Regions from separate parts of the Massilia sp. DWR3-1-1 genome, predicted to be linked through region 4. Evidence: predicted binding sites of a transcription regulator. Region 4 holds the regulator's gene; each other region holds the start of a gene.
The links. Region 4 encodes sigma-54, which starts transcription at its own class of promoters, with help from an activator protein. Its sites were predicted from a motif close to TGGCANGNAANCTGCTTT; they were not measured.
Positions count from the first base shown of each region.

Region 1: the regulator sigma-54 is predicted to act here: its motif matches at 6,881-6,898, upstream of ACP7EY_RS08035 (PEP-CTERM sorting domain-containing protein).
Region 2: the regulator sigma-54 is predicted to act here: its motif matches at 6,621-6,638, upstream of ACP7EY_RS10770 (PEP-CTERM sorting domain-containing protein).
Region 3: the regulator sigma-54 is predicted to act here: its motif matches at 1,180-1,197, upstream of ACP7EY_RS08860 (PEP-CTERM sorting domain-containing protein).

Region 1 is NZ_JAFCXL010000006.1:67,132-74,981, reverse strand. It holds gene ACP7EY_RS08065 (TMEM175 family protein) at 1-147, shown strand, start outside; gene ACP7EY_RS08060 (M3 family metallopeptidase) at 234-2,366, shown strand; gene ACP7EY_RS08055 (VF530 family DNA-binding protein) at 2,452-2,664, shown strand; gene ACP7EY_RS08050 (DUF4404 family protein) at 2,685-2,984, shown strand; gene ACP7EY_RS08045 (YgiQ family radical SAM protein) at 3,172-5,382, shown strand; gene ACP7EY_RS08040 (diguanylate cyclase) at 5,631-6,797, shown strand; gene ACP7EY_RS08035 (PEP-CTERM sorting domain-containing protein) at 6,927-7,505, shown strand.
Region 2 is NZ_JAFCXL010000008.1:165,357-173,206, forward strand. It holds gene ACP7EY_RS10735 (formate dehydrogenase) at 1-186, shown strand, start outside; gene ACP7EY_RS10740 (molybdopterin-dependent oxidoreductase) at 257-3,148, shown strand; gene fdh3B (formate dehydrogenase FDH3 subunit beta) at 3,198-3,863, shown strand; gene ACP7EY_RS10750 (hypothetical protein) at 3,860-4,078, shown strand; gene ACP7EY_RS10755 (formate dehydrogenase subunit gamma) at 4,091-5,161, shown strand; gene ACP7EY_RS10760 (hypothetical protein) at 5,158-5,478, shown strand; gene ACP7EY_RS10765 (hypothetical protein) at 5,517-5,987, shown strand; gene ACP7EY_RS10770 (PEP-CTERM sorting domain-containing protein) at 5,988-6,506, opposite strand; gene ACP7EY_RS10775 (DUF3305 domain-containing protein) at 6,953-7,468, shown strand; gene ACP7EY_RS10780 (DUF3306 domain-containing protein) at 7,477-7,850, shown strand, end outside.
Region 3 is NZ_JAFCXL010000006.1:254,263-262,112, reverse strand. It holds partial or broken gene ACP7EY_RS08875 (hypothetical protein) at 1-147, shown strand, start outside; partial or broken gene ACP7EY_RS08870 (Rrf2 family transcriptional regulator) at 160-444, shown strand; gene ACP7EY_RS08865 (hypothetical protein) at 419-943, shown strand; gene ACP7EY_RS08860 (PEP-CTERM sorting domain-containing protein) at 1,241-1,825, shown strand; partial or broken gene ACP7EY_RS08855 (transposase) at 1,874-2,601, opposite strand; gene ACP7EY_RS08850 (branched-chain amino acid ABC transporter permease) at 2,714-3,697, opposite strand; gene ACP7EY_RS08845 (branched-chain amino acid ABC transporter permease) at 3,707-4,591, opposite strand; gene ACP7EY_RS08840 (ABC transporter substrate-binding protein) at 4,784-5,992, opposite strand; gene ACP7EY_RS08835 (ABC transporter ATP-binding protein) at 6,035-6,742, opposite strand; gene ACP7EY_RS08830 (ABC transporter ATP-binding protein) at 6,742-7,509, opposite strand; gene ACP7EY_RS08825 (GMC family oxidoreductase) at 7,648-7,850, opposite strand, start outside.
Region 4 is NZ_JAFCXL010000005.1:108,906-116,755, forward strand. It holds gene ACP7EY_RS07045 (monovalent cation:proton antiporter-2 (CPA2) family protein) at 1-1,348, opposite strand, end outside; gene ACP7EY_RS07050 (KpsF/GutQ family sugar-phosphate isomerase) at 1,460-2,458, shown strand; gene ACP7EY_RS07055 (KdsC family phosphatase) at 2,458-3,006, shown strand; gene lptC (LPS export ABC transporter periplasmic protein LptC) at 2,978-3,604, shown strand; gene lptA (lipopolysaccharide transport periplasmic protein LptA) at 3,658-4,260, shown strand; gene lptB (LPS export ABC transporter ATP-binding protein) at 4,260-5,015, shown strand; gene ACP7EY_RS07075 (RNA polymerase factor sigma-54) at 5,030-6,514, shown strand; gene hpf (ribosome hibernation-promoting factor, HPF/YfiA family) at 6,594-6,950, shown strand; gene ACP7EY_RS07085 (enoyl-CoA hydratase/isomerase family protein) at 7,059-7,850, shown strand, end outside.

The sequences.
Region 1 (7,850 bases), on a different contig from region 4:
CGCAAGGGCTGGCTATCGATCGGCTTCTATATTGCCGGCATCGCCCTGTCGACGCCCTGGCCGCTGGCCGGCTTTGCCATGTATGTGATCGTGGCGCTGATCTGGCTGGCGCCCGATCGCCGCATCGAACGGCGCATCGTCCAATAGCGGGAATGGACGGGCGCTGCTATGATCGACGGCTCAATCGTTGCTGCTGACCTGGCGGCAACGTTCCTCCGCCTGTGAAAGATGCCATGAACCGTCCCCACCTGCTGATCGTCGCTGCCGCAAGTCTTGCCATGTCCCACGTCGCCGTGTCCGCCCCCGTCGCGGCACCCCTGCCGGCGTCGAATCCCTTCGCCAAGGTCAGCACCTTGCCGTTCCAGTACCCCGCCTTCGACAAGATCCGTGACGCCGACTTTGCGCCCGCTTTCGAGGCCGGCATGCGCGAGCAGTTGCGCGAGATCGACGGCATCGCCAGGCAGCGCAAGGCAGCCACCTTCGACAACACCGTCGTGGCCATGGAGCGCTCGGGGCAGTTGCTGGCACGCGTGTCGGCCGTCTTCTCGAATTTGCAGGGGGCCAATACCAACGACCAGCTCGACGCCATCGACACGGCCATGTCGCCCAAGCTGGCCGCGCACAATGACGCCATCTATTTGAACCCCGCCCTGTATGCGCGCATCAAAGCGCTGTACGACAAGCGCGCCAGCCTGGGCCTGGACGCCGAATCGCTGTACCTGCTCGAGCGCTACAACAAGGACTTCGAGCGCGCCGGCGCCAGGCTGTCGACGGCCGACAAGGACACCCTGAAAGCCTTGAATGGCGAAATCGCGGCCCTGCAGTCGGCATTCACCCAGAACGTCATGAAAGAGCAGAACGCCTCGGCACTGGTGGTCGACAGCCGCGCCGAACTGGCCGGCATGAGCGAAGCGGCCATCGACGCCGCCGCCGCCGAAGGCAAAAAGCGCGGTCTCGACGGCAAATTCGTCGTCGCTGTCGGCAACACCACGGGCCAGGCCCCGCTGGCCGAACTGAGCAACCGCGCCGTGCGTGAACGCCTGATGGCGCTGTCGCTGGCGCGCGGCAGCCGCGGCGGCGAGTTCGACAACCGCAACAATGTGCTGCGCCTGGCCAAGCTGCGCGCCGACAAGGCCGTGCTGCTGGGCTATCCGAACTTCGCCGCCTACTCGCTCGACGACCAGACCGCCAAGACCACCGCCGCCGTCAACGGCCTGCTGGCCGAACTGGGCAAGCCGGCCGTCGCCAATGCGCGCAAGGAAGCGGCCGATATCCAGAAAATCATCGACGCCGGCAAGGGCGGCTTCCAGGTGGGCGCCGCCGATTGGGACCTGTACGCCAGCCAGGTACGCGCGGCCCAGTTCAATTTCGACGAGAGCCAGCTCAAGCCGTATTTCGAGCTGAACAATGTGCTCACCAATGGCGTGTTTTTTGCCGCCACCAAGCTCTACGGCATCACCTTCAAGGAGCGCAAGGATCTGCCCGTGTACAACCCGGACGTGCGCGTGTTCGATGTCTACGACGCCAACGGCAAGCCGCTGGCCATCTTCCTGGCCGATATGTACGCCCGCAGCAATAAACGGGGCGGCGCCTGGATGAACGAATACGTTTCGCAATCGGGCTTGCTGGGCACCCGGTCGGTCGTCGCCAACCACCTCAATATTCCCAAGCCACCCGCCGGCGAGCCGACCCTGCTGACCTACGATGAGGTCAAGACGGCCTTCCACGAATTCGGTCACGCCCTGCACGGCATGTTCTCGAACGTCAAGTACCCCCGTTTTTCCGGCACCAGCGTGCCGCGCGACTTCGTCGAATTTCCGTCGCAGGTCAACGAAATGTGGGCGGTCTGGCCCGAGGTGCTGGGCAATTACGCCAAGCACTACAAGACCGGCGCGCCGATTCCCAAGGCCTTGTTGGACAAGGTCATCGCTGCCAAGAAATTTAATCAGGGCTTCGTGACCATGGAATACATCGCGGCATCGCTGATCGACCAGCGCTGGCACCAGCTCAGTCCGGCGCAAATCCCCACCGACGTGCTCGCGTTCGAGTCGGCCGCGCTGAAAGAGGCGGGGCTCGATTTCGCCCCCGTGCCGCCCCGTTATCGCAGCACCTATTTCTCGCACGTGTTTTCGAACGGCTACTCGGCCGGCTACTACGGCTACCTGTGGGCCGAAAAACTCGATGCCGACACCGTCGAATGGTTCAAGGAAAACGGCGGCTTGCAGCGCAAGAATGGCGACACCTTCCGCAAGATGCTGCTCTCGCGGGGCGGCACCATGGATGCGATGCAAATGTTCCACGGTTTCCGCGGCCGCGATGCCACCATCGCGCCGCTGCTGGAACGGCGTGGCCTGACGGCGCAGTAAGCATCAGCACGGGCGCGCCGCACGTGTCGCGTGGCGCGCCCAAAGCGGTATATACTTTTTATGAACACACCCGAGGACCCGCCCCATGAGCACCCAGGATTTACACGGCATCACCCTGGAGGCGATCCTGCTGCGCCTGGTCGAGCATTACGGCTGGGAGCAACTGGGCCAGCGCATCGACATCAACTGTTTTATCAGTGAGCCCAGCGTGAAATCGAGCCTGAAGTTTTTGCGCAAGACGCCGTGGGCACGCACCAAGGTCGAAGAGTTGTATCTCGACACCCGATTCACCGACTAAACACCGCAAGCGAGACCATCATGTCGAACGACCACGCAGCCCAGCTGCAACAACGCCTGCAAACCCTGCACAACGATATCGCCAGCACGGGCGAAGTCGATCCCGAACTGAAAGACTTGTTGCACCGCCTCGACGGCGACATCAAGACCCTGCTCGAGCGCCGCCTGGCCGCCGGGACCGTCGACCAGACCCCGGAAAGCAGCACCTACGGCCTGGCCGAGCGCAGCCAGGAATTGTCGGCCAAGTTCGCCGTCAAGCACCCGCACCTGGAGCCGGCCCTGCGCGAACTGGGCAATATGCTTTCGAGCATGGGCATTTGATGGCGGCAGTAGCACAAGTTATTGAAATGTAAGCGGTTTTTCAGCCACGCCGGCCCGCCTTGTCGGGCCCGTCGGCGGCTGTGCGGCGCATTTTCCGGTACAATGCTGCCCAATGAGCTCCCCAATCAATCTGTTTGCGACCGTCCCCAAGCGGTCTAGCCGCGCTGCTGTTGCGCCTTTCCTGCCAATGTCGCGTGCCGAAATGGACGCGCTGGGCTGGGGTGCGTGCGACGTCATCCTCGTCACCGGCGACGCCTATATCGACCACCCCAGCTTCGGCATGGCGCTGGTCGGCCGCCTGCTGGAGGCGCAGGGTTTTCGCGTCGGCATCATCAGCCAGCCGGACTGGCACTCGGCCGAGGCCTTCCGCATCCTGGGCAAGCCGACCCTGTATTTCGGCGTCACCGCCGGCAATATGGATTCGATGGTCAACCGCTACACGGCCGACCGCAAGATCCGCTCGGACGACGCCTACACCGCCAACGGCGAGCCGAATAAACGGCCCGACCGCACCGTCACCGTGTACGCCCAGCGCGCCCGCGAAGCGTTTCCGGACGTGCCCGTCATCATCGGCTCGATCGAAGCGTCGCTGCGCCGCATCGCCCACTACGATTACTGGTCCGACAAGGTGCGCCGTTCCGTGCTGCCCGATTCGAAGGCCGATCTGCTGTTGTTTGGCAATGCCGAGCGCGCCCTGGTTGACCTGACCCACCGCCTGGCGGCGGGCGAAGCGATCCGCGACATCAAGGATTTGCGCGGCACCGCCTTCATGGTGCCGTCCGGCTGGTTGCCGGCCGAGGACTGGTCGGTGGCCAATTCCAGCCGCGTTGACGTGCCCGGCAAGGTCGATGTGCACCCGAACCCGTACGCCATGGCCCAGGAAGACAAGACCGCCTGCGCCACCGACAACAACGCCGTCGCGCCCGACGTCATCAAGCCGATCCGCATCATGAGCCGCGAAGAGCGGCTGGCGCTGGCCAAGGAGCAGCACGATAAAACCGTGGTGCGCCTGCCCGCCTACGATGTCGTCAAGGACGATCCCGTCATGTACGCCCACGCCTCGCGCGTGTTCCACCTCGAATCGAACCCGGGCAATGCCCGCGCCATGGTGCAGGCGCACGGCGAGCGCGATGTCTGGCTCAATCCGCCGCCTTTGCCGCTGGCGATGGACGAGATGGATGGCGTCTACGACATGAATTACGCGCGCGCCCCGCACCCCAGCTATGGCAAGGCAAAGATCCCCGCCTGGGACATGATCCGCTTTTCCGTGAACATCATGCGCGGCTGCTTCGGCGGTTGTACCTTCTGTTCGATTACCGAGCACGAAGGGCGCATCATCCAGAGCCGCAGCGAGCCGTCGATCCTGCGCGAAATCGAACACATCCGCGATAAAACCAAGGGTTTCACGGGCACCATTTCCGACCTGGGCGGCCCCACCGCGAATATGTACCGGCTGGCCTGCAAGGAAAAGTCCATCGAGGAATCGTGCCGCCGCCTGTCCTGCGTGTTCCCGACCATTTGCGTCAACCTGGGCACCGACCACAGCAAGCTGATCTCCCTGTACCGCAAGGCGCGCGCCATTCCCGGCATCAAGAAGGTATTGATCAGCTCGGGGCTGCGCTATGACCTGGCCGTGCGCTCGCCCGAATATGTCAAGGAACTGGTGACCCACCACGTGGGCGGCCTGCTGAAAATCGCGCCCGAGCACACGGAAGAGGGCACCCTGTCGAAAATGATGAAGCCGGGCATCGGCGCCTACGACGAGTTCAAGGCCATGTTCGACAAGTTCTCGCTGGAAGCGGGCAAGAAGCAGTACCTGATCCCGTATTTCATTGCTGCCCATCCCGGCACCACGGACGAGGACATGCTGAACCTCGCCCTGTGGCTCAAGAAGAACAATTTCAAGCTCGACCAGGTGCAGACCTTCATGCCCACGCCGATGGCGATGGCCACGACGATGTACCACTCGCGCAGAAATCCCCTCAAAAAGGTCACGGCCGACTCGGAAGTGGTGGAAACGGCGCGCAGCGGCAAGGTGCGGCGCGCCCACAAAGCCTTCCTGCGCTACCAGGACCCGGCCAACTGGCCGATCCTGCGCGAAACCCTGGTCACCATGGGCCGTGGCGACTTGATCGGCAACAGCGACCGCCACCTGGTGCCAAGCTGGCAAGCTTCGGAAGACGGCGGCCTGGCCGCCGGCGAACGCAAGCGCCAGACTTCCGGCGCCGGCACCCTCGACAAGTTCGCCGCCGCACCGAAGCGCGCCAGCGCGCGGGCGATCGCGCCCACGCCGTTCATTGCGCCCGAGTCCAAGGTGCGCCCGTCCATCCTGTCGACCATCAAATCGAGGCCGAAGCCAGCCAGTGTCGCCGCCAAGCCGCGGGCAGGGCGCAAATAAGCGTTGACCATCAGTGTTGATCACGTTGTAAAAGCAGGTTCGCTGAACCTGCTTTTTTTTCGTCCGGGCGTCATGCACGCGCCTGATTGTTTTTACGACAGGCTAGCTATTTTAGGCTATTATAGTTCCTCAGGGCAATGTTTGTGATTGTTTTGGTATGGGCGTCCAGGTGGCCGCCAGCGCCTCCCTGACACGCCGCCGGCGCCACCCAAGGGGCAGGGCGCCGGCAGCATTGCCGAGGAAAATCCGTGATCGATATTCGTACTTTCATGCTGGTGCTTGGTATCGGCAACATTGGCTTCGCGCTATTGATGGCCGGCTATGCCCGCGGTGCCGCCTCGCATCCGGCCATGCGCATCTGGGCGGGCGCGCGGCTGGTGCAGGGCGCTGCGCACCTGGTGGGATGGCTGCAGCCGGAGCTGGCGTGGTCGGCCCTGGTGGCGACGGGCAATGCCTTGTTGATGATCGGCACGGCGCTCGAGCTGGCGGCGTATTGCGTGTTTCTCGCTCTGCCGCGCTGGGCCGTGGCGCTGCTGCCATTCACGGCGCTGGCCTTGCTGGCGCTGTACGGCGCCCAGGCGCTGCGGCTCGATGCCGTGCAAGGGATGGTGCTGATGTCGATGGCGCTGGGACTGTTCAGTCTGGCGATGGCGTGGCTGCTGCTGCGCCCGGGCGCGCACGGCTCTGTATTGCAGCGCCTGATCGGGGTCAACAACCTGGTGTTTGCCGTGGCGATGGCGGTGCGCGCCTGGCATGGCCTGGGCCACACGCACGCCTCGCTGTTGTCGGCCGCGGGCGCCCACCACGCCACCTTCATCGCCGGCTACATCTTGATGATCGTCAACGGCTTCGGCTTTCTATTGCTGTGCAAGGAGAAAGATGACGCCCGCATGGTGCAACTGGCCACCATCGACAGCCTCACGGGCCTGATCAACCGGCATGCCTTTTTTGACCGCACCGACAGCGCCCGCATGCTGGCACGGCGCCAGTGCAGCCCGATTGCCTTGATGATGATCGATATCGATCATTTTAAAAGGATCAACGATTGTTTTGGCCATGCCACGGGGGATGAGGCGCTGGTGCTGTTCGCTGCGACGGCCGGGACGGCGTTGCGCGACCACGACATCATGGGACGGCTGGGCGGCGAGGAATTTGCCCTGGTGCTGCCGGCGACCGACCTGGAGGGCGCGATCCTGGCGGCGGAACGCTTGCGGATGACGGTGGCGGCGGCGCCCTTGCCCACCAGTGCGGGCGCGTACGCGATGACCATCAGCGTGGGCGTGGTGGTGATTGATGCGCATGAACATATCAATGCGGCGCTGGCACGGGCCGATCATGCCTTGTATGCCGCCAAGACGGGCGGGCGGAATCGGGTCAGTGTGGGGGTGGGGCAATTGAAGGTGGTATGTGGCTGAGTATTTGTCGGGATACTTTACAGTCAGTATCGATGTTGGTCAGGGTTATTGTTAAGTTATTGAATGAAATGAATATTTATTATTGGCATGTAAATTGCTTCTACGAATGTATCGTCTTAGGAGCAATTCATGAACCTGTTTAAAGTTTCCATGCTGGCCGCGGTGTTGGCAGTGTCAGCCGCCTTGTCAGGCACCGCCAGCGCCAATGTCATTGGCGTTAAAACCATCATCATCAAACAAAATGCAGCGGCATATTCCCAGCCCTACCTGCAAGTGGCTGAAGTGATTGCGGTACAGGCGGGGACCGGTTTGGATGTGGCGCTGGCCAGCCTGGGCGCGACCGCCGTGGGTTCGTCGAATCACCCCAACAGTTCGGCCGCGTCGGCCATCGATGGCAGCATTTCGGGCGTGTTTCCAAATATTTTTCACTCGGCTGGCGGGGTGAACGACATGTTGACGATTACTTTTGCGTCGTCGTTCGATCTGAGTGGCCTCACCATCTTCGGGCGCTCCGACTGCTGCAGCGGCCGCGATATTTATGATGTGCGGTTCTACGATGCGACGGGCGGCTTGCTGTTCACGCAACTCGGTGCCAGCGCCAACAATAGCGCGCACGCGGTCGCGGTGAATGTGCCGGAGCCGGGCTCGCTGGCCTTGTTGGCGGGGGGCTTGCTGGTGCTGGCGGGGATGGGGCGCAGGAGGGGGTGAGGTTTAGGGGTGCGTTTTAAGCACTTTTCAAGCGTTGATTGGTCCGTGCCGGAAGGTTGGATTGGCAAAAAAGAAAAAGCCCCGAACGGGGCTGTTTCTTTTTTGAGCTGCTGGCGCAGCGGACGGGACTCGCCTACATGCTGTAGGCTGCCGATTCGCTTGTAAGCGAATCGCTTCGAGTCCCAAGCCGGACTTCCCGCAGGGGAAGTCCTCTGACCACGATAATCTTCCGCACAAAGAAAAAGCCCCGACAAGCGGGGCTTTTTCTTTGATGCTGGCGGAGCGGACGGGACTCGCCTACATGCTGTAGGCTGCCGATTCGCTTGTAAGCGAATCGCTTCGAGT
Region 2 (7,850 bases), on a different contig from region 4:
CGCCGCCTGTTTTTACGCGCCGCCGGCGGTGCCGGCGCCCTGGCGACGATGGCCACGGTCGCTGGCGAGAGCGCCGCTGTGGCGCCGGCGCCGCAGCCCGCCGTGCTGGCGGCCGCGGCCGAGCCAGTTGGTTATCACGAAACCGAGCACATTCGCCAGTACTACCGCACCGCGAAATACTGGTAAGCCACGGCTTGCCGTTTTCTTTTTCTTTTTCATTTAGTAGTCCCCGGCTTTCTCGCCCAGGAGCGTATCAATGTCCGTCGTAAAAAAATCCGCCACCAGCGCCAGCACACCGGCCAGTCCTGGCGTTGGCCAGGCCCTGCGCCAGGGACTGGCCCGCGCCGCCTCCGCCACCATCAAGCGCCGCTCCTTCCTGGTGCGCGCCGGCCTGACCGCTGGTGCCGCCGGCATGGCGCGCCATTTGCCGTTCAACGTCATCGACACCGCCCAGGCCGACGAGGCCGCCGTGGCGGCCGCCGCCGCGCCCGTCACCAAGCACACCGTCTGCACCCACTGCTCGGTGGGCTGCTCGGTCGAGGCGGTGGTCAGCAATGGCGTGTGGATCCGCCAGGAGCCAGCCTTCGATTCGCCCTTCAACATGGGCGCCCACTGCGCCAAGGGCGCCTCGGTGCGCGAACACGGCCACGGCGAGCACCGCCTGCGCTACCCGATGAAACTGGTGGCCGGCAAGTACGTGCGCATTTCCTGGGAACAGGCGATCAACGAAGTGGGCGACCGCTTGCTGGCGCTGCGGCAGAAGGCCGGCCCCGATTCGATCATGATGATCGGCGGCTCCAAGCACAACAACGAGCAGGCCTACCTGATGCGCAAGTGGGCCGCCTTCTGGGGCACCAATAACTGCGATCACCAGGCCCGCATCTGCCACTCGACGACGGTGGCCGGGGTGGCCCAGACGTTCGGCTATGGCGCCATGACGAACTCGTTCAATGATCTTCATTACAGCAAGGCGGTGATGTTCATCGGCTCCAATCCGGCCGAGGCACACCCCATTTCCATGCTGCACGCGCTGCATGCGAAAGAGCTGGGCGCGAAGATTGTCGTCGTCGATCCCCGCTTCACGCGCACGGCGCGCTTTGCGCACCAGTTCCTGCGCGTGCGTCCCGGCACCGACATCCCGCTGGTGTGGGGCATGTTGTGGCACATTTTCGAAAACGGCTGGGAAGACAAGAGCTACATCGAGCAGCGCACCTACGGCATGGAAGAGGTGCGCAAGGAAGTGGCCAAGTGGACCCCGGACAAGGTGGCCGACGTCACTGGCATTCCTGAGGCGCAAGTGCGCGCCGCCGCGGAAACCCTGGCCAAGAACAAGCCCTCGTCCGTCGTCTGGTGCATGGGCATCACCCAGCACCACATCGGCACGGCCAATGTGCGCGCCCTGTGCATCTTGCAGCTGGCGCTGGGCAATATCGGCAAGTCCGGTGGCGGTACCAATATTTATCGTGGTCACGATAACGTGCAGGGCGCCACCGATGTGGGCCCGAATCCCGATTCGCTGCCCGGCTACTACGGCCTGGCCGAAGGCGCCTGGAAATTTTTCGCCACCGCCTGGGGCGTCGACTACGACTGGATCAAGTCGCGCTACGGTTCCAAGGAGTTAATGGAAAAGCCGGGCATGGTGACCTCGCGCTGGTTCGACGGCGTGCTGGAAAAGAACCAGTTTGTCGATCAGCCCAGCAATTTGCGCGCGGTGATCTACTGGGGCCATGCGCCCAACAGCCAGACCCGCCTGCCCGACATGGTGGCGGCCATGAAGCAGCTCGACACCCTGATCGTGATCGATCCCTACCCGACCATGACGGCGGCCATGCACGGCCGCACCGACGGCGTCTACCTGCTGCCGGCGGCCACCCAGTTCGAAACGCAAGGCTCGGTGACGGCGTCGAACCGCAGCATCCAGTGGCGCGAGCGGGTGATTCAACCGCTGTTCGAGTCAAAAACCGATCACGAGATCATGTATTTGTTCGCCAAAAAGTTCGGTTTCGCCGAACAGTTGTGCAAGAACATCAAGGTGGTCAACAACGAGCCCGTCATCGAAGACATCCTGCGCGAGATCAACCGCACCTGCTGGACCATCGGCTACAGCGGCGCTTCGCCGGAGCGCATCAAGCTGCACGCGGCCAACAAGCACACCTTCGACCCGACCACCCTGAAGGCCGAGTCGGGTCCGTGCGCGGGCGATTACTACGGCTTGCCGTGGCCGTGCTGGGGTACGCCGGAAATGAAGCACCCGGGCACGCCGATCTTGTACAACATCGACAAGCCCGTGATGGAAGGCGGCATGCCGTTCCGCGCCAACTGGGGTGTCGACCACAATGGCGAATCGCTGCTGGCGGCCGACGGCTCGGCCCCCAAGGACAGCGAAATCGACACGGGCTACCCGGAGTTCGACCACGTGTTCCTGAAAAAACTGGGCTGGTGGTCGGACCTGACGCCGCAAGAGCAGTTGCAGGCCGAAGGCAAGAACTGGAAGACGGACGCCTCCGGCGGCATCATCCGGGTGGCGATGGCGCACGGCTGCGCGCCTTACGGCAACGCCAAGGCGCGCTGCAATGTGTGGAATTTCCCCGACCCGATCCCGGTCCACCGCGAACCCTTGCTCTCGCCCCGCCGCGACCTGGTGGCAAAGTATCCGACCTACGACGACAAGGCCAATTTCTGGCGCATTCCCACCTTGTACAAGTCGGTGCAGGCGGTCGACTATTCGAAGGACTATCCTTTGATCATGACGTCCGGCCGGCTCGTCGAGTACGAAGGCGGCGGCGACGAAACCCGCTCCAATCCGTGGCTGGCCGAACTGCAGCAGGACATGTTCATCGAGATCAATCCGCAAGACGCGCACAAGGTGGGCGCCATCACCGACCACTACATCCACGTCGAAACGCCGACGGGTGCGCGCCTGAAGGTCAAGGCGCTGATCACCCCGCGCGTGCCGCCCGGACTGGTGTGGATGCCATTCCACTTCGGTGGCTGGTGGATGGGCGAGGATCTTTTGCGCCATTATCCGGAAGGGGCGGCGCCGATCGTGCGCGGCGAGGCCGTCAACACGGGTTGGAGCTACGGCTACGACGCGGTGACGATGATGCAGGAAACCAAGGTGTCGCTGTGCCGTCTGGCGCGCATTTGACCACCATGAACCGCTACCAAGAGAACAAGGAAGTGCCATGCAAGCACGAATGAAATTTATCTGCGATGTGGAACGCTGCATCGATTGCAATGGCTGCGTGACTGCCTGCAAGAACGAAAACGAGACCCCGTGGGGCGTCAACCGCCGCCGCGTTGTCACGGTCGATGACGGCATGCCGGGAGAACACTCGATCTCCGTCGCCTGCATGCATTGCACCGACGCGCCCTGCCTGGACGTGTGCCCGACCAATTGCATCTATCACACGGAAGACGGCATCGTCCTGCACAACAAGGACCAGTGCATCGGCTGCGGCTACTGCTCGTATGCCTGTCCGTTCGGCGCACCGCAGTTTCCCGAATCGGGGCTGTTCAATCACCGCGGCAAGATGGACAAGTGCACCTTCTGTAACGGCGGCCCGGAAGCGGACCAGTCGGAAGAAGAGTTCAAGAAATACGGCCGCAATCGCATTTCCGAGGGCAAGCTGCCCGCTTGCGCCGAGCAGTGCAGCACCAAGGCCCTGCTGGCGGGCGACGCCGACGTCATCGGCGACATCTACAAGCAGCGCGTCGACACCCGTGGCTACGGCCCCGAGCTGTGGGGCTGGGAGATCGCCTACGACCGCAGCAAGCGCACCGCGGCGCCAGGCGAGCGCCCCGAGGTGCCACGCGTGAACCAGCTGAACGAGACGCAAAACGGCGGAAGGAAGCCCTCATGATGAAATTCAATTGTGTGGCCGCCGCGCTGCTCACGGTCTCGCTGACCGGCTGCCTCGAGGTCGATCAGCATCCGGCCTACGCCGACGGCCAGTACGCGGGCAAGCGCGATAACCGCGTGGCCGATACCACTTTTCGCGGCGACAATGCGGCCTGGAAAAAGGCGATCGTTGAGCGCGCCCGCACCCAGAACGAATACAACCGGGCCAATCCCTGAAAGGCGGCTGTGATGCGTTCATTATTTGATTCCAGTTTCACCAAGCGGATCGCCCGTGCGGCCTGCGTGGCCCTGTGCGGCTTGAGCCTGGCCGGTGCCAGCCTGGCCGAGGTGCCCAACAAGTCGGCCAAGCCGGCCTATGCCGAAGAGCAGACCATCATGCAGACGGAGCAGCATGATGCCGAGCCGGGTTTCGGTTCGACGGCCTCCGGCAAGGTGCACATGGACCGCCATTATCTCGGTGCCTACAACGACACCGAGGGCACCGTGCTGCTGCAACGGGGCGGCAATACCTGGCGCATCCTGCGCAACGGGCCGATCGCCATGGCGACGGGGACCTTGCTGCTGGTCACGCCGTTGATCATCTTCGGCTTTTATTTCGCCTTCGGTCCGGCCCGCACCATCGAGCCGCCGTCGGGTCGCCGCATCGAACGCTTCAGCCGCTGGCAGCGGCTGGTGCACTGGTGGACGGCCTACAGTTTTATCGCGCTGGCCCTGACGGGCCTGGCCATCATGTTCGGCAAGAAGATCATCTTGCCGTGGCTGGGGCATGACGCGTTTTCGTGGGTCGCCATCATTTCCAAGTATGTCCACAACTTTGTCGGCCCCCTGTTCATTGTCTGCTCGGTGCTGTTGTTCGTCACTTTCGTGAAGAACAATTTCTTCAGGCGCTGGGACTGGCCGTGGCTCAAGCAACTGGGCGGCCTGGCCAACCACAAGCATCCCGATGCGGCCTACTTCAATGCGGGCGAAAAGATCTGGTTCTGGGGCGGCGTCGTGCTGCTGGGCCTGTTGATGTCCGCCACCGGCCTGGTGCTCGATTTCACCAATTTCGGCCAGACCCGCTACGTGCTGCAGATCGCCAATTACCTGCACATCGGCGGCGCCACCCTGTATATCTTCGGCGCCATGGGCCACATCTACCTGGGCACGGTGGGCACGCCCGGCGCTTACGAGGCGATGCGGCACGGTACGGTCGATGCCAGTTGGGCAAAGTCGCATCACCGCCTGTGGTACGAGGAGGTGGCCGGCACGGTGCCGCCGTCATCGACCCCGGCAAGCGATGCCAGGGGGCGCGCATGAAAACCCTCCTGTCATGCCTGATCCTGGCGAGCGCGGCCCTGACCGCCGCCTGCTCGCGCGAGGCCCACTACGACCAGCGCCAGACCGGCATGCCGGGCGTGGTCAGCAGTGGCGGCGGCACCAGCGGCGAAGTCATCGCCAGCCATAAAAAGCCCAGTAGCGACGCCAGTTACGCCGGCGGCACGCCGTTTCACGCGGGCGGCGCCGGTGGCAACACGGGCGGCACCGCCACTGCGGGGGCGGTGGCCGAGTCGGGTCACGGGCCGTCGGGCACTACCGCACCGCCAGCGGCCAAGACCACCCCCAGCGGACAATAAGAGGGGCCATGGAGAACATCGTGAAATTGAGCAATCTAATGAACAAGACGCTGAACAAGACGCTGAACAAGACACTGAACAAGACACTGAGCAAGACGGTGGCAGCGCTGGCGCTGGCAGGCACGTGCGGCCTTGCCGCTGCCGTGTTGCCACCGCCGAGCGCGGCGCAGGCAGAAGCGCAGGCGACCAAGAAGGCTGCCGCCGATGCCCAGGCCGCCAAGGATAAGCAAGCGCTGCTGGCGACCATGGACACGCTCGCCACGCGCTGGCGGGGCGACGCCAAGGCCAAGGGCTTGACGGTGAACCCGCCCACGCCGATCGCCGCGCCGGTGGTAGCGGTGACGATGGCGGCCAAGGAATCGGGCCCGGCCGGTCAGCCCGACGGCAAGCTCACCGCCGCCGGTGCAGCGGCGCCAAAAACCAGCGAGAAGCAGGGCACGGCGGTGCCCAGTGGCGACGTCAAGCCGGCGCCGTCGCCGCCGGCCGCCACGGTCAAAACGGTCAAGTGATCAGCGCGCCGGCTGCTGGCGCTGGCGGCGCCGCAGCAATGCAAGCGCGGCGCCGGCGCCCAGCAACAGTGCGGGCGTAGCCGGTTCCGGCACCTGGGCGGCCAGCGAGGTGACGGTGCCGCTGGTGATGCGCCGGTAGGGATTGCAGTTGTAACATTCGTACGTGAGGGCCTGGTTGAGAGCGTAGACGCCACCGGCGTTGGTGAGCGGATTGGTGAAAGAAAAATTGAAGACGCGCTGGCCGTTGGTGGTGATCAGGGTGAAATTGTTGGGACCGGCCCCACCGCCAAAGTACAAGCCGCTGTCGAGTTTGTTCCAGGTGAAAGCGCTCAGGATGCCGGCCGTGGTGCTGATGCTGAAGGCCGACGACAGGTGGGTATCGGCATCGAAGGTGAATGAACCGGTGGCGGTGGCACCGTCGCTGAAGATGACGTTCTCGAGCGTGTAAGTGATGGGGGTTGCGCTGGCCGACATGGCCGCTGCGAGCAGGACGCAGCCGGCGATGATTTTTTTGTTCATGGTTTTCCTCGGTTGTGGAATCGTTGATGAAGTTACTACGGGGAGCCCGCTTGGCACCCCGACGACGCCCTAATTTGAAAATCACCACTTGTCTGTATGGACGCCGTTGCGTAACAAGCAAATTACGTGCCAGATATATTTAAATCAAAGTAATCAAGTGCCTGTCATTTTTTTGGGCGAATCCCTCGCGCCGCGGTGTAAGTTTTTCTGACAGTCATACTGCTTAGAACCTATCCCGGTAGGTAGGAGGAAGCGGATTGCGATGCATGGCAGCCGAGGGCAAGGCGCGAGGATGACGCATGGCGAGCCATGCGAAGACGAGCAACGCCGCCATCGGTTGCCAGGCGCGCAAGCAGCGACTCCGACCTACCGGGATAGGTTCTTAGTACGTGGTCACATCGTCAAGAAGTGCGCAGCGCACGTAAAATATTGAAAAGGACGCAGCGATGCATTCGGAATCAGACAAGGCCGTTTCGATCGAGGCCAGCCCCATGGTCGGCGTCAAGCCAATCGCCCGCATGCCGGTCGCCATCGTCATGCAGCGGCGCGTGCTCCAGCATCGCTGGGCCGACGAGGCATGGGCGGCGGTGGCGGTGATGGCCGATCGCGGCGGCTTGCCGGCCGTGCAGACCTTGAGTGAGGATGCCGACCGGCAGTCCTACCTGGTGTCTGGCCTGACACTCGAACTGTTTTCCGACGAAAACGAGGGCTACCACGAGAACTGGCTGGCGCCCGAATCGAAGGTGTTCGTCATGTGGCGCATGCAGGACGGCAAGGCGATGCCCTTGCGCGCCTCCGTCAGTTACGTCGAGGGAACCCGCATGTTCGACTCGGGCGAGTCGGCCGATGGCGTGGCCATGCCGGCCGAAATTCACGCCTGGCTGGGCGAGTATCTGCGCCTGCACTACACGCCGCGCGCGCCCGGCGGTGAACAGCGGCATGGCAAGCGCGCCCGCACCTAGGATGGCCCATGGCTGACGAAGGCTTTCTCAAGCGCTGGGCGCGGCTGAAGGCGGCGCCGGAGCAGGCGCCGGTCGTGGCGCCCGTGCCGGCCCCTGCCGTGGCGACGGTCGTGGCGCCCGTGCCGGCCCCTGCCGTGGCGACGGCGGCGATCGCGCCTGCGCCGCTGGACGGTGCCGATGCCGTCGCGCCCGCGCCCGAGGTGGCGCCACCGACCATCGCCGATGCGGCCGCATTGACGGCCGACTCTGATTTTTCCGTGTTCGTGGGCAAAAATGTCGATGCCGCCGTGCGTCGCCTGGCCATGAAAAAGCTGTTCGCCGATCCCCACTTTCACGGCCATGACGGCCTCGACATTTACATGGGCGACTACAATCTGCCCAG
Region 3 (7,850 bases), on a different contig from region 4:
TCTTCCATCCTTCACCTGCTGTTGCACATGGCGCACAGCGATCGACCGCTGACGTCGGACGAACTTGCTGGTTTTCTTCAAACCAATGCCACCCTGGTGCGGCGCACCCTCGCCGGCTTGCGCGAACGCGGCTACGTCGGCTCCTAGAAGGGCCATGGTGGCGGCTGGCTCATCACGGTCGATCTGCGCCAGGTGACCTTGTGCGACATTTATATCGGCGTCGGCTCACCGACCGTGTTCGCCATGGGCAACCGGCTCGAGCAACCGCAGTGCCTGGTCGAGCGGGTGGTCAATCAATCGCTCACCAGCGCGTTCGACGACGCCAAAGCGCTGCTGATCGCGCGCTTTGCCGAAGTCACCCTGGCCGACCTGTCGGCGCGTTTCAATGCCCAATACGCCAACCACGGAGCACACCACCATGCCAGTACCGCGGCAGCAAAGTGATTTCGACGCCATCGTCATCGGCGGCAGCTACGCCGGCCTGTCCGCCGCCCTGCAACTGGCGCGCGCGCAGCGTCGCGTGCTGGCCGCGTTGGCGCGCGACTGGGGCCAGGTCACCTTCTTTCTCAATCGCGCCTTCGACCCCAGTGCGGCGCAACTGGCGGCGCTGGCCGACGGCCGGCGGCGCGTCATGGCAGGCCTGTTCGTGGTCCCCCGCACCAGCGTCGGCAATACGCTGGCGGCGCAGCTGGGATGCGCGATGGAAGAAGGACCGCTGGGACAATTCGTGCAAACGGACGGGCAACAAGCGAGCACGGTGGACGGGGTGTTGTGCTGCGGCGATATGGCAAGGGCGGCCGGCAACGTCGCCTTTGCCGTCGCCGATGGCGCCATGGCCGGGGTGGCGGCGCACCGCTCGCTGATCGCGGCGCTGCGCGCGATGTCGCAGCAGGCTGGCGCCCATGGCGCCAGCCTGAAACTGTGCGAGGGTGCTGCGCTGTAGTTTTTTACGCAAGACTAAAGTCTCAAAAATGAAGCCGACTTATATGCCGGCTCTTTTTTCGCCCGTTTCATTGGCATACTAATATTTTAAATTTCTCTTTAGAATCAACAATGTACAGATGGATGCAATGAATGCGCTAATTATCTGTCGGGAAACTTTACAACTCTGTAAATGTCGATATATCAATCAAATAATTTATTTATATTATTCAAATGTTTACAAACGTGCGTAGCGTCCGGCATGCTTTTTGCTCAGATAAATGGCAGCATCACCTAACCCCGCCACCGGAGAATATCCATGTCAGTTCGCGCTTTTAGTAAATTTCTCGCAAGTCTGTCCTTGTTCGCTTGTGCCTCGGTGTTCGCCGCACCTTTGGTGATCAATGTCAGTGGAATTCAAAGTAATGGCGAACTGTTCGACCCAGCCAATCCGACGTTTAACTACCAGGTGGGCGCCAATGCAAGCGTCATCGGGATCAGCTACTCGGTGACCATGACTGCCTTCGATCCCAGCTATTTGTCAGAGATGGGGTTTGTCATTTCTGATTCCGGCGTGAACGAGGGCATCTTGTTCAATTTCGGCTTCGGCGTTGACGAGCCGGGTACCGCATTGTTTGCGGAGACGCTCGATCTGATCGCGGAAGGCTTGTCCTTCAATGTCGGCGCCGACGGACTCTTGCGGCTGGAATTCTATGAAGATTACGTGGATGATATTTCGCCAAACGGCATCTGGGACTCCGGTTTCATCACTATCACGTTCGCTGAAGACACCGTGCCGCCAAGCACCGACGTGCCTGAGCCAGCCACCGGTTTGCTGCTCTGCGCTGGCCTGGCTGCGCTCGGTTACACCAGCCGCCGTCGCCGCGCTGCCGCTGCCGTGTAACTGTTCTGCCTCTAAAAAAACCCGGCCGGCGCGCCTGATGCTGTTCAGTTAAGCTGGTTTTCGTAGAACGCGTGTGGCATAGCGCGGTGGTCCCGCCTTGACGGCCCGGTCGAATTTTCGATCGGGCCGTTCGTCATTCAGGAGGCTAAGCAGCCTTTCACGCACATGTTTCATCGCATCGGGCAGCCTGCAGTACGACCTGGTGACGGCTGCCCAGTGAAGCTCAAACTGGATCAGGTGGAGGGCGCGGATGAAGCTCACTTCGGTCGGTTCGCATTTGACGACCAAGGCAGCTTTGGCGATCTCCAGCCGGATCAGCTTGTAGGCAATCAAGGTTCCTCATAGATGGTCTGCTTGAGTTCACGGTAACTTGTTTCGATGCCCCAGCGACGCGTGTAGCAATGCGCGATATCGGCGGGTTTGTAGCGCCATCGATCGCGTAGCGACGTGAGCAAGATACGCTTGCGGGCCTGCGCATCGACAGCCGTACTGGCACGCGCATGCGCGGTGAAGTCATCGCCATTTTCATCGCCCTCAATGACTTCCCAGCGCGTGTTCGACTTTGTCGGGATGATGAAGTGACGCTCGCTGCCGCCTCGGGTGAGCGCACACAGAATTTCAGCCGAGAGGAAGCCGCGATCGAACACCGTCAGCGAATCGTTGGGTATCGCGTCAATCAGCTGTTTGGCATACAGCATTTCGTTGGTGCCGTACTGGCCAAACGCCGCGCTATGAACAAGATGCGTGGATAACGCGGTCAAGGTCACGCCACGCAGGTTAACAGCAGACCCCGGCGTTTACACGCCCCAAAATAAAAATGCCGCTCAGTCTTCACTGAACGGCATTACTGGCGTTGCCAGTCTTTTTTGCCTTCAAGGATCAAACCACTCAGGCAGCGCGCTTCCTGCGGGTCGCCGCGGCAATCGCCGCGCCGATTTCACCGACAATACCGCGGCGGAACAGCAGCACGCAGACGATGAAAATCAGGCCAGTGACCATGCCCACCGATTCGCCCAGCGTGGTGAACCACTCCAGGCCCGTGGTGCGGGCAATGAAATTGCCGACGTCGCCCAGCTTGTTTTCCAGCGCGATGATGATGAAGGCGCCCAGGATGGGGCCGACCAGGGTGCCCATGCCGCCCACCAGGGTCATCAGGACGACCAGGCCGGACATGCTCCAGTGGACGTCGGTGAGGGTCTCGAAACCGAGCACGACGGCCTTGGTGGACCCTGCCAGGCCCGCCAGCGCGGCCGACAGCACGAAGGCGGTCAGCTTGTAGCGGTCGACGTCGTAACCCAGAGAAATGGCACGGGGCTCGTTTTCCTTGATCGCCTTGAGCACCTGGCCGAACGGCGAGTGGACGATGCGCACGATCAAGGCGAAGCCGGCAATGGCAATGGCCAGCACCACGTAGTACATGGTGGTGTCGTTGGCCAGGTCGACCATGCCCAGCAGCTTGCCGCGGGGAATGCCCTGCAAGCCATCTTCACCGTGGGTGAAGGGGGCCCGCAGCATGCCGAAGTACACCATCTGCGCCAGCGCCAAAGTGATCATGGTGAAATAAATGCCCTGGCGACGGATCGCCAGCCAGCCCATCACCAGGCCGATCAGGGCCGCCACCACCACGCCGACCAGGATGCCCAGTTCGGTGGGCAGGCCCAAGGTGGTCAGCGCATAGCCGGTGAAATAGCCGGCGGCGCCGAAGAAGGCGGCGTGGCCGAACGAGAGCAGACCGGTGTAGCCGATCAGCAAATTGAACGCGCAGGCGAACAGGCCGAAGCACAGCAGCTTCATCAGGAACACGGGGTAGCCGACGAAGGGGGCGATCAGGGCCACCGCGAGGGCGATGGCGAAGCCGATTTTACGATACATGGTGACTCCTTATTTCTCTTTGCCGAACAGCCCGGCAGGACGGATCAACAGGACGATGACCATGACGACAAACACCACCACTTCGGACCCTTCCGGGTAGAACACGCGGGTAAATCCTTCGATGATGCCCAGGCCCAGGCCCGTCAGGATCGAACCCATGATGGAACCCATGCCGCCGATGACCACCACGGCGAACACGACGATGATCAGGTGCGAGCCCATCAGCGGGGTGACGTTGATGATGGGGGCCGCCAGCACGCCGGCGAAGCCGGCCAGGGCGACGCCGAAGCCGTAGGTGAGCGTGACCATCAGGGGCACGTTGATGCCGAACGCTTCGACCAGTTTCGGGTTCTCCGTGCCGGCGCGCAGGTAGGAGCCCAGCTTGGTTTTTTCGATGACGAACCAGGTGGCCAGGCACACGCTGAGCGAGGCGACGACGACCCAGGCGCGGTAGTTCGGCATGACCATGAAGCCCAGGTTGGTGGCGCCCTGCAGCAGTTCCGGCACGTCGATGGACTGGCCGGAGACGCCGAAGAAGGAACGGAACACCCCTTCGAGCAGCAAGGTGATGCCGAAGGTGAGCAACAAGCCATACAAATGGTCGAGTTTATACAGCCAGCGCAGCATCGATTTTTCGACCAGGATGCCGAAGACGGCGACGATCAGGGGGGCGACGAGCAACATCACCCAGTAATTGAGGCCCAGCGTGGTGACGCCGATGAACGCGAGAAACGCGCCCACCATGTAGAGCGCACCGTGCGAAAAGTTAATTACGTTGAGCAAGCCGAAAATCACGGCCAGACCCAGCGACAACATGGCATAGAAGGAGCCGTTGACGAGTCCCAGCAAAAGCTGGCTCATCAAGGCAGGAAGCGGAACGCCGAAGATTTCCATGGCATCACAGTACAAAAACACCGGGGGGACCGGCGTGGACTAAAGAACACGCCGCACCGCGAAACGCGGCACGGCGCAAGCGCGTTTTACAACAGAAACAAAAATACAGGGCAATCACGAAAGAAGCGGGTACGCGACCCGCTTCTTGAAATGCAGCCCGGCATCGCGCCGGGCCCTGCCATCACACCTTGATTATTTCCAGAGTGCGCACTTGCTTTCGGCCTTGGTGGCGTAAGCCTGGGCGCCAGGGATGGTGGCGACGACTTTATAGTAATCCCACGGGTACTTCGACTCGGCCGGGGTTTTGACTTGCATCAGGAACATGTCGTGGACCATGCGGCCGTCCGGACGGATCACGCCGCCCTTGGCGAACATGTCGTTGATGGGAGTCTTTTTCATGTGCGCCATGATTTTTTCCGGATCGTCGCTACCGATGGCCTTGACGGCGGCCAGGTAGTTCGACGCGGCCGAGTAATCGGCCGCTTGCAGCATCGACGGCTCTTTCTTCATCTTGGCGAAATAGCGCTTCGACCAGGCGCGGCTCTGGTCATTCTGGTCCCAGTACCAACCGTCCGTCAGGTACATGCCCTGGGTCATTTTCAAGCCCAGCGAGTGCACATCGTTGATGAACATCAGCAAGCCGGCCAGCTTCATGGTCTTGGTGATGCCGAACTCGTTGGCCGCCTTGATGGCATTGATGGTGTCGCCGCCCGCATTGGCCAGGCCCAGGATTTGCGCTTTCGACCCTTGCGCCTGCAGCAGGAAGGACGAGAAGTCCGACGCCGCCAGCGGATGCTTGGCGCTGCCCAGCACGGTGCCGCCGTTGGCTTTGACCACTTCGGCCGTGTCTTTCTCGAGCGACTGGCCGAACGCGTAGTCAGCCGTCAGGAAGTACCACGATTTGCCGCCCTGCTTGACGATGGTCGAGCCGGTGCCGCGCGCCAGGGCGATGGTGTCGTAGGCGTAGTGCACGGTGAACGGGGTGCATTCTTCATTCGTCAGGCGGGCCGAACCGGCGCCGATCGAAATGAACACTTTTTTCTTTTCCGCGGCGATTTTCGCCATGGCCAGGCTGGTGCCCGAATTGGTGCCGCCGATGAGCATGTCGACGCCCTCGCGGTCAAACCATTCGCGCGCCTTGCTGGCGGCGATATCGGCCTTGTTCTGGTGGTCAGCGACGACGAATTCAATTTTTTTGCCGTTGATCATGCCGCCCATGTCGGCGATCGCCATTTTGACCGCTTCGGCGCCGCCGTTGCCGTCGACATCCGAATAGGTGCCCGACAGGTCGGTGATCATGCCGATTTTGATGGTGTCGCCCGAGATTTGCGCCTGGGCCGACATGGACATGCTCATGGCGCACAGGGCACCGGCTGCGGTGGCAATAACGTTACGTTTCATTTTGTCTCCGTGAGGATATTATTTAGATTAAGCCAACACCATTTAAACGCCCAGCAGCTCGGTCAGCACCGGCATCTTGGCGTTCAATTCAGACGAAGCGAAGGTCTCGACGATCTGACCGTGCTCCATCACGTAAAACCGGTCCGCCAGCGGTGCAGCGAAGCGGAAATTCTGTTCCACCATGACGATGGTGTAGCCCTTCGACTTGAGCGTGAGTATCATGCGGGCCAGGCCCTGCACGATCACGGGCGCCAGGCCTTCGGAAATTTCGTCCAACAACAGCAAACGGGCGCCCGTGCGCAAGATGCGCGCCACCGCCAGCATTTGCTGCTCGCCGCCCGACAGGCGCGTGCCCTGGCTGTTGCGGCGCTCGTACAGATTCGGGAACATCTGGTAAATCTCTTGCACCGACATGCCCTTGTCCGTGCCAGCCAGGGCCGGCGGCAGCATCAGGTTTTCTTCCGTCGACAGGGAGGAAAAAATGCCCCGTTCTTCCGGGCAGTAACCCACGCCCAGGTGGGCGATGCGGTGGGTCGGCATGCCGATCGATTCGGTGCCGTTGATCTTGATGGAGCCTGTGCGCTTGCCCGTCAGGCCCATGATGGCGCGCATGGTGGTGGTGCGCCCGGCGCCGTTGCGACCGAGTAAGGTCACCACTTCGCCCTGGTTCACCGACAGGTTCACGTCATGCAAGATGTGCGATTCGCCGTACCAGGCGTGCAGATTGCTGATCTCGAGTGCGGCCGCCATCAGTGGGCTCCTTCCAGCGCGACATCGACCGTGCCCATGTACGCTTCCATCACTTGCGGATTTTTCGATACCTCGGCGTAACTGCCCTCGGCCAGCATGGCGCCGCGCTGCAGGACGGAAATCTTGTCACAAATACCGGAGACCACGCTCATATTATGTTCAACCATCAGGATGGTGCGTCCGCTTGACACTTTTTTGATCAACTCGGTCACGCGGTGGACGTCTTCGTGGCCCATGCCCTGGGTCGGTTCGTCCAGCAGCATCAGTTCCGGCTGCATCGCCAGGGTGGTGGCAATTTCCAGCGCCCGCTTACGGCCGTAGGGCATGTCGACGGTGATGGTGTCGGCAAATTCGGTCAGGTCGACTTCGGCCAGCAATTGCATGGCGCGGTCGTTCAGACTCGACAATGAGCGCTCGCTCTTCCAGAAGTGGTACGAGGTACCGAGCTGGCGCTGCAAGCCGATGCGCACGTTCTGCAGCACGGACAGGTGGGGAAACACCGCCGAAATCTGGAACGACCGGATGATGCCCTTGCGGGCAATCTGGGCGGGCGCTTCCGCCGTGATGTCTTTGCCATTGAACAAGATCTGGCCCGAGGTGGGCACCAGGAACTTGGTGAGCAAATTGAAACAGGTGGTCTTGCCGGCCCCGTTCGGGCCGATCAAGGCGTGGATATGGCCGCGCTCGACGCTCAAATTCACGTCACTCACCGCCGTAAAACCCTTGAACTCTTTGGTCAAGTTGCGGGTTTCCAAGATGACGTCCATTGTATCTCCGAAATATTTTTATGTTACTGCTATCTTATTTGCTCACGATAATACACAGATCATCACACGCTCACAATACGGTATAAATACGGTGATCCGCCCCCCGCACGCGCCCTGTTTTGGGGCCTTGCCGGCGCGCTAAGCGGTCGCACCAAGCACGGACCGCTGCGCCTCCCCCATGATCAGCTGGGCCGCTTTTTCGGCAATCATCAGGGTGGGCGAGTTGGTGTTGCCCGAGGTAATAGTCGGCATCACGGACGCATCGATCACCCGCAAACCGGCCACCCCGATCACTTTCAGATCGCTGCCGACGACGGCCAGCGGATCGGCCACCAGGCCCA
Region 4 (7,850 bases):
CCCGCTCCGGGTCCAGGTCGAGCGCCTGGTAGGCGATTTTTTCTTCCGTCAGCAAGGTCGCCAGCGACTGCCCGCTGCGGCCGAAACCGGCCACGATGACGTGCTTTTGCAGGGCCATGCTGCGGCTGGCGATCTGGGTCAGCTGCAGTGACTGCAGCATCCACTCGTTGGCGGCGATCTTCATGACGATCTGGTCGGACTTGGCGATGATCAGGGGCGCCACCAGCATCGACAGCACCATCGAGGCCAGCACCAGCTGGATGATGAACGGGTCGATCAGGGCGGCGCCGGCGGTCAGGTTGAGCAGCACGAAGCCGAATTCGCCCGCCTGCGCCAGCGCCAGCCCGGTGCGCATCGACACGCCGTCGGAGGCGCCGAACAGCTTGGCCAGCACGGCGATCAGGGCGAACTTGAGCAGCACCGGCCCGCACAGCAGCAGCAGCACCAGCGCCCAGTGCTGCAGCACCAGGTCGACATTGAGCAGCATGCCGACGGTGATGAAAAACAGGCCCAGCAGCACGTCGCGGAACGGCTTGATGTCTTCTTCCACCTGGTGCTTGTACTGGGTTTCCGAGACCAGCATGCCGGCCACGAACGCGCCCAGCGCCATCGACAGCCCGGCCTTCTCGGTGATCCACGCCGCGCCCAGGGTGATGAGCAGCAGGTTGAGCATGAACAGCTCCTGCGAGCGCCGCTTGACCACCAGCGTGAACCACTTGCGCATGAGTTTCTGGCCGAAGAACAGCAGCAGCACCAGCACCACCAGTGCCTTCAGGCTGGCCCAGCCCAGGGTGGCGGCCAGTTCGGTGGGCTTTTGTGCCAGAGACGGAATCAGGATCAGCAGCGGCACCACCGCCAGGTCCTGGAACAGCAGGATGCCGATGATGCGGCGGCCGTGCTGGCTCTCCAGTTCGAGCCGCTCGGTCAGCATCTTCGAGACGATGGCGGTGGACGACATGGCCAGCGCGCCGCCCAGCGCGAACGCCGCCTGCCAGCTCACGTGCAGCGACGGTGGCAGCAGGGTCGCCAGCAGCAGGCCGAACAGCATGGTGGCGGCGATCGTCGCCACCACCTGCGCCAGCCCCAGGCCGAACACGATCGAGCGCATCGCCTTGAGCTGCGAGAGCGAAAACTCCAGGCCGATGGAAAACATCAGGAACACCACGCCGAATTCGGCCAGTGCGTGGGTGGAGGCGTTGTTGTCAGCCAGCCCCAGTGCATGGGGGCCGATCAGGATGCCCACCGCCAGGTAGCCCAGCATGGGTGGCAGGTGCAGCATGCGGAACAACACCACGCCAAGGACGGCGCTACCGAGCAACAACAGGGTCAGTTCGAGGCCGGACGCCATGCTAAGGCCGCTCCGGGGCAGCGCGATGACGGTGATATAAAATGACTGGCAAGTTTTTTGCTTTCTCAATTCGTTTATACTGGCTGAACGAGTGTAACCCATGAAAAAACAATGTTGAAAGCTTTTGACGAAAACCTGACAAAGCGCTCGATGCAGCTGGCACGCGAGACGCTGGCGATCGAGGCCGACGCCATTCGCGCCGTCTACGAGCGCCTGGCGACGGACGACAGCGTGGGCCACGCCGTCAACCTGCTGCTCGCCTGCAGCGGGCGCGTGGTGGTGTCGGGCATCGGCAAGTCGGGCCACATCGCCCGCAAGATCGCCGCCACGCTGGCCTCGACGGGCACGCCCGCCATGTTCGTCCACCCGGCCGAAGCGGCCCACGGCGACCTCGGCATGGTGACCCCGCAGGACGCCTTCATCGCCATCTCGTATTCGGGCGAATCGGCCGAGCTGATGGCCATCCTGCCCATCGTCAAGCGCATGGGCGCGCCCCTGATTGCCATGACGGGCAAACCCGGCTCCTCGCTGGCCGTGATGGCCGATGTCCACCTCGACGTCTCGGTGGCCAAGGAAGCCTGCCCGATGAACCTGGCCCCCACCGCCAGCACCACCGTCACGCTGGCGCTGGGCGACGCGCTGGCGGTGGCGCTGCTCGACGCGCGCGGCTTTCGCGAAGAAGATTTCGCCCGCTCGCACCCGGGCGGCGCGCTGGGCCGGCGCCTGCTCACCCACGTGCGCGACGTCATGCGCAGCGGCGCCGACGTGCCGGCGGTGGGCGAGGACGCCAGCCTGTCGCAGGCGCTGCTGGAAATCACCCAGAAGGGCATGGGCATGACCGCCATCGTCGACGCCGGCGGCCACCCGGTCGGCGTGTTCACCGACGGCGACCTGCGCCGCCTGATCGAACGGGTCCAGGATTTCACGAAAATCATGATCCGCGACGTCATGCACGCCGACCCGCGCCGCGTGCGCGCCGAGCAGCTCGCCGTCGACGCCGTCGCCATCATGGAACAACACCGCATCAACCAGATGCTGGTGGTCGACGCCGACGACCGCCTGGTTGGCGCCCTGCATATTCACGACCTCACGCGCGCCAAGGTAATCTGATGACCGACCCTGTAACCGACACCATGCTCGATCACGTGCGCCGCGCCGCCGCCGTTCGCCTGCTCATTCTCGACGTCGACGGCGTGCTCACCGACGGCAGCCTGACTTACGGCGCCGACGGCGAAGTGACCAAGACCTTCAATGTGCTCGACGGCCTGGGCATCGAGCTGCTGCAGAAAACCGGCGTCGCCGTGGCCATCATCAGCGCGCGCAAGTCGCCGGTGGTGGTGCGCCGCGCCGCCGACCTGAAAATCGCCCACGTCTACCAGGGCACTCACGACAAGCGCATCGCCTTTGCCGAGGTGCTGGCGCTGACGGGCCTGTCGGCCGCGCAGTGCGGCTACATCGGCGACGACGTCATCGACCTGCCGCTGCTGCGCCAGGTGGGCTTTGCCGTGGCCGTGCCCAGCGGCCACCCGGAAGTGCAGCACCGCGTCCATTACGTCACCCGCGCCAACGGCGGGCGCGGCGCGGTGCGCGAAGTGTGCGACCTGATCATGCGCGCCCAGCACACCATCGATGCGGCGCTGGCGCCGTATTTCGCCTGACATGGCGCCCGCCCAGCACAGACGCACGGCGCACCGCTGGCAGGTCGGCGCCAGCATTGGCGCCGCCGTGCTGGTCGCGCTCGGCAGTTTCTGGCTGGTCCAGGTGATCAACCGGGGCGACTTCGCCAGCAGCGAGGTGTCGAAAAGCGAGCCTGACTACATCGTCGAGAATTTCAGCGTGGTCAAGATGACCGCCGATGGCAAGCCGCGCTACATCGTCGCCGGCGATAAGCTGACCCACCATCCCGACACCGACAGCGCCGACGTGCTGCGCCCGGTCGTGCAAAGCCTGTCGCCGCCGCTGCCGCCGATGACCATGACGAGCGCCACCGGCCGCATCGACCAGGTCAGGAACATCGTCGACATGCAGGGCGACGTCGTGGTCCTGCGTCCCGGCTCGCCGCACGGCCCGCGCCTGCGCCTGAAAACCGAGGCGCTCACCATCCTCACCGACGAAGACAAGCTACGCACCGATCTGGCCGTTGAAATGCTGCAGGATGCCACCGTCATCACCGGTGTCGGCATGCTGGCCGACCGCGCCGCCAGCCAGGTCGACCTGTACCACCGGGTCCACATCGTCTATCCGCCGAAGCGCTGATGATCTCCACCGAGCCGCCGAACCCTTACCGAACTGAAAGCCGAGAACCGACCATGAACATTCGCCTGCTGCTCTGCGCGCTGATCGCCGCCACCACCTTCGCTGCCGGCACGGCCTGCGCCGAACGGGCCGATTCGAGCAAGCCGACCGTCATCGACGCCGATTCGGCCACCGGCAACGACGTCACCCAGACCCGCACCCTGATCGGCAATGTCGTGCTGCAGCGGGGCACCCTGCTGATGAAGGCGGGGCGCGCCGTCGTCAAGAGCGACCCGGAGGGCTATGTCTACGCCACCTTCTATGCCGCCCCGGGCGGCCTGGCCACGTTCCGCCAGAAACGCGACGGCGCTGACGTCTGGGACGAGGGCGAGGCCGAGCGCATCGAGTACGACAACAAGCTTGAAATCGTCAAGATGTTCTCGAAGGCGAAAATCACCACCCTCGAAGGCAAGCGCAAGACCCAGGAAGTGCAGGGCCCGTACCTGTCCTACGACAGCCGCAAGGAAGTCTATTCGGTCGAGAACGACGTCAGCGGCACCAGCAAGGCCGGCTCGGGCCGCGTGCGCATGGTGATCGAGCCGAAGCAGCCGGCGGCAACGCCAGCGCCCGCCGCCGTGGCGCCGTCGACGCCTGTGCCACCGGCGAAAAAGCCATGATGGAAGCGAAATCCTGCGGCAGTACCCTGATCGTGCGCGGCCTGCAAAAAAGCTATGGCAAGCGGCTCGTCGTGCGCGACGTCTCGCTGCAGGTCGAGTGCGGCGAAGTGGTGGGCCTGCTGGGCCCCAACGGCGCCGGCAAGACCACCTCGTTCTACATGATCGTCGGCCTGGTGGCGTCCGACGCCGGCTCGATCGACATCAGCGGCGTCGACATCTCGAGCCTGCCGATCCACCGGCGCGCCATGCTGGGGCTGTCCTACCTGCCGCAGGAAGCGTCGGTATTTCGCAAGCTGACTGTGGAAGAAAACATCCGCGCCGTGCTCGAACTGCAAAAAGTCGACGGCAAGGCGCTGACCAAGGCGCAGATCAACGAGCGCCTCGACAGCCTCCTGGCCGACCTGCAGATCGACAAGCTGCGCGAGAACCAGGCCTTGTCGCTGTCGGGCGGCGAGCGGCGGCGCGTGGAAATCGCCCGCGCGCTGGCCACCAACCCCCGTTTCGTGCTGCTCGACGAACCGTTCGCCGGGGTCGACCCGATCGCCGTCATCGAGATCCAGCGCATCGTGCGCTTTTTGAAGGAGCGTGGCATCGGCGTGCTCATTACCGACCACAATGTGCGCGAAACGCTGGGCATCTGCGACCGCGCTTACATCATCAATCAGGGCGCCGTGCTGGCCTCCGGGCGCCCCGATGACATCATCGCCGACGAGTCGGTGCGGCGGGTCTATCTGGGCGAACACTTCCGCATGTAGGCCACTGACGAACCATGAAACAGTCCCTCCAACTACGCACGTCGCAGCACCTGGCGCTCACGCCGCAGCTGCAGCAGTCGATCCGCCTGCTGCAGTTGTCGACGCTCGAACTGCACCAGGAGCTCGAGCATCTGCTGTCCGACAATCCCCTGCTCGAGCGTCTCGACGACCCGCTCGACAACTCGGTACGCCTGCTGGCCGATGGCGCCGTCGGCGCCAGCGGCAACGCCGAAGCGCCGGAAGTGTCGAACCAGGATGCGCCGCCCAGCGCCGACGCGCCGGCGGCCGACAGCGGCGAGAACGTCGACATGGGCGGCGAGAGCGCCCAGGACACCAGCGGCGACGGCGAGGACTGGAGCGAAGCGTCGCGCAACAAGTCGCCCGACGACGAGGATTCGCGCCCGCAGATCGAGGCGACGGCCACCAGCCTGCGCGAGCACCTGTGTGAGCAGATGCGCCTGGCCATGCTCGAAGTGCGCGACCGCGCGCTGGTCGAACTGATGATCGACGCGCTCGACGACAATGGCTACCTGACCGAATCGCTCGACGACATCCTCGAGCGCATGCCGGCCGAACTCGAGATCGATCCGGACGAGCTGAAAACCGCCTTGTCGCTGCTGCAAAGTTTTGACCCGCCCGGCGTGGGCGCGCGCAACGCCGCCGAGTGCCTGGCGATCCAGATCCGGCGCATGGCGGGCGTGCCGCTGGTGACGCGCCGCATGGCCCTCGACATCGTCTGCAATCACCTGACCTGGTTCGCCCAGCGCGAATTTAACAAACTCAAAAAAGCCCTCGACTGCGATGACGAGGACCTGCGCGAAGCGCAAGCGGTAATCCGCCAGTGCAATCCGCACCCGGGCGCCGGCTTCGGCGCCGGCGCCTCCGACTACGTGGTGCCCGACGTCATCGTCAAGAAGGGCCGCGGCGGCTGGACCGTGAGCCTGAACAACGACGTCATGCCGCGCCTGCGCGTGAACAGCATGTACGCCAACCTGCTCAAGCAGGGCAAGGGCGAGAGCCAGATGGGCGCGCAGCTGCAGGAAGCGAAGTGGCTGATCAAAAATATGCGCCAGCGCTTCGACACAATTTTGCGCGTGGCCGAGGCCATCGTCGAGCGCCAGAGAAATTTCTTCTCGCACGGCGCAGTTGCCATGCGGCCACTTGTGCTGCGTGAAATTGCTGATACACTGGGCCTACACGAGAGCACTATCTCTCGGGTAACCACTCAAAAATACATGCTGACCCCGCATGGAATGTTTGAGTTGAAATATTTCTTTGGCAGCCACGTAGCGACCGACGCCGGCGGCGAAGCATCGTCGACAGCGATCCGGGCACTGATCGTGCAATTGACAGGAGCGGAAGACCCGAAGAACCCACTTTCAGACAGCAAGATCGCAGATATGCTGGGGGAACAGGGGATGGTCATTGCGCGCCGCACGGTGGCCAAATACCGTGAAGCGCTCAAGATTCCACCTGTCGCTCTCCGCAAGAATCTGTAGATCGTTTTTTCAGTGTTCCTCTACGTCCCGCTTTATGCGGCATGCATGAACAGGAAGCGACATCATCTAAGGAGTGTGTATGAATCTCACAATCAGCGGACATCATCTTGAAGTGACCCCAGCCATCCGTGACTACGTACAGAGCAAACTGGAACGCGTGCGGCGCCATTTTGACCAAGTGATCGACATTGCTGTCATTCTCACCGTCGATAATCTGACTGAAAAAGAAAAACGGCAGAAAGCCGAAATCAACCTCCGATTGCCGGGCAAGACCATCAACGTCAACGCCCTGTCGCACGACCTGTATGCCGCCGTCGACTGTCTCATCGACAAGCTCGACCGCCAGGTCATGAAATACAAATCCCAGATCCAGGACCACGACCACCAGGCCATCAAGCACCTGTCCGAGCAAGAACTCCCGGCCGCTGCCGCTTAAGGCCGACCAATTCGGATGAGGGCGCCGTCAAGGCGCCCTTGTCATTGGGGCGGCCGCTTGTGCGCGGGGCGACTGCTAAAATAGGCGTTTTATTCCAGTCCCCACGCCATGACCGACTTCGTCAAGACCCGCATCGCTGTGCGCACCGGCATCATCACGCTGGACCGCCCGCGCACCCTCAATTCGCTCTCGCTGGACATGATCCGCGCGCTCACCGATGCGCTGCTGGCCTGGCAGGACGACGCCGCGATCGACGCCGTGGTCCTGCGCAGCAGCACCGACAAGGCCTTGTGCGCGGGCGGCGACATCCGGTATTTTTACGATGTCGGCACCTTGCCCACCACGGGCGGCAGCGCGTCGCTGGAAGATTTTTTTACCGAGGAATACCGCCTCAACCACCTGATCCACTTTTACCCGAAAACCTATATCGCCCTGATGGACGGCGTCGTCATGGGCGGTGGCCTGGGCGTGTCGGAAGCGCACCGCGAGCGGGGCCTGCGGGTGGTCACCGACGGCAGCAAGTTGGCCATGCCTGAAGTAAACATCGGCCTGTTTCCCGACGTGGGCGGCAGTTATTTTCTCAGCCATGCGCCCGGCAGACTGGGCTACTACCTGGCTTTGACGGGCTTGACGGTGCGCGCCGCCGACGCCTTGTATTGCGGCCTGGCCGACACCTTCGTCACCCAGGCCACCATGCCGGCGCTGCTCGAACTGATTGAGCGCACGCCGGGCGCGCAATTGCGCGAGGCCGTCGCCGCCTTCGCCGCGCCGCTGCGCAGCACCGCCGGCGTCGCCCCGCTGGCAGACCAGCGCGCCGCCATCGACCGCCATTTCAGCTTGCCCACGATCGAAGCGATCATGGCCTCGCTGGAGAAGGATGACAGTGAGCCCATGCAAAAA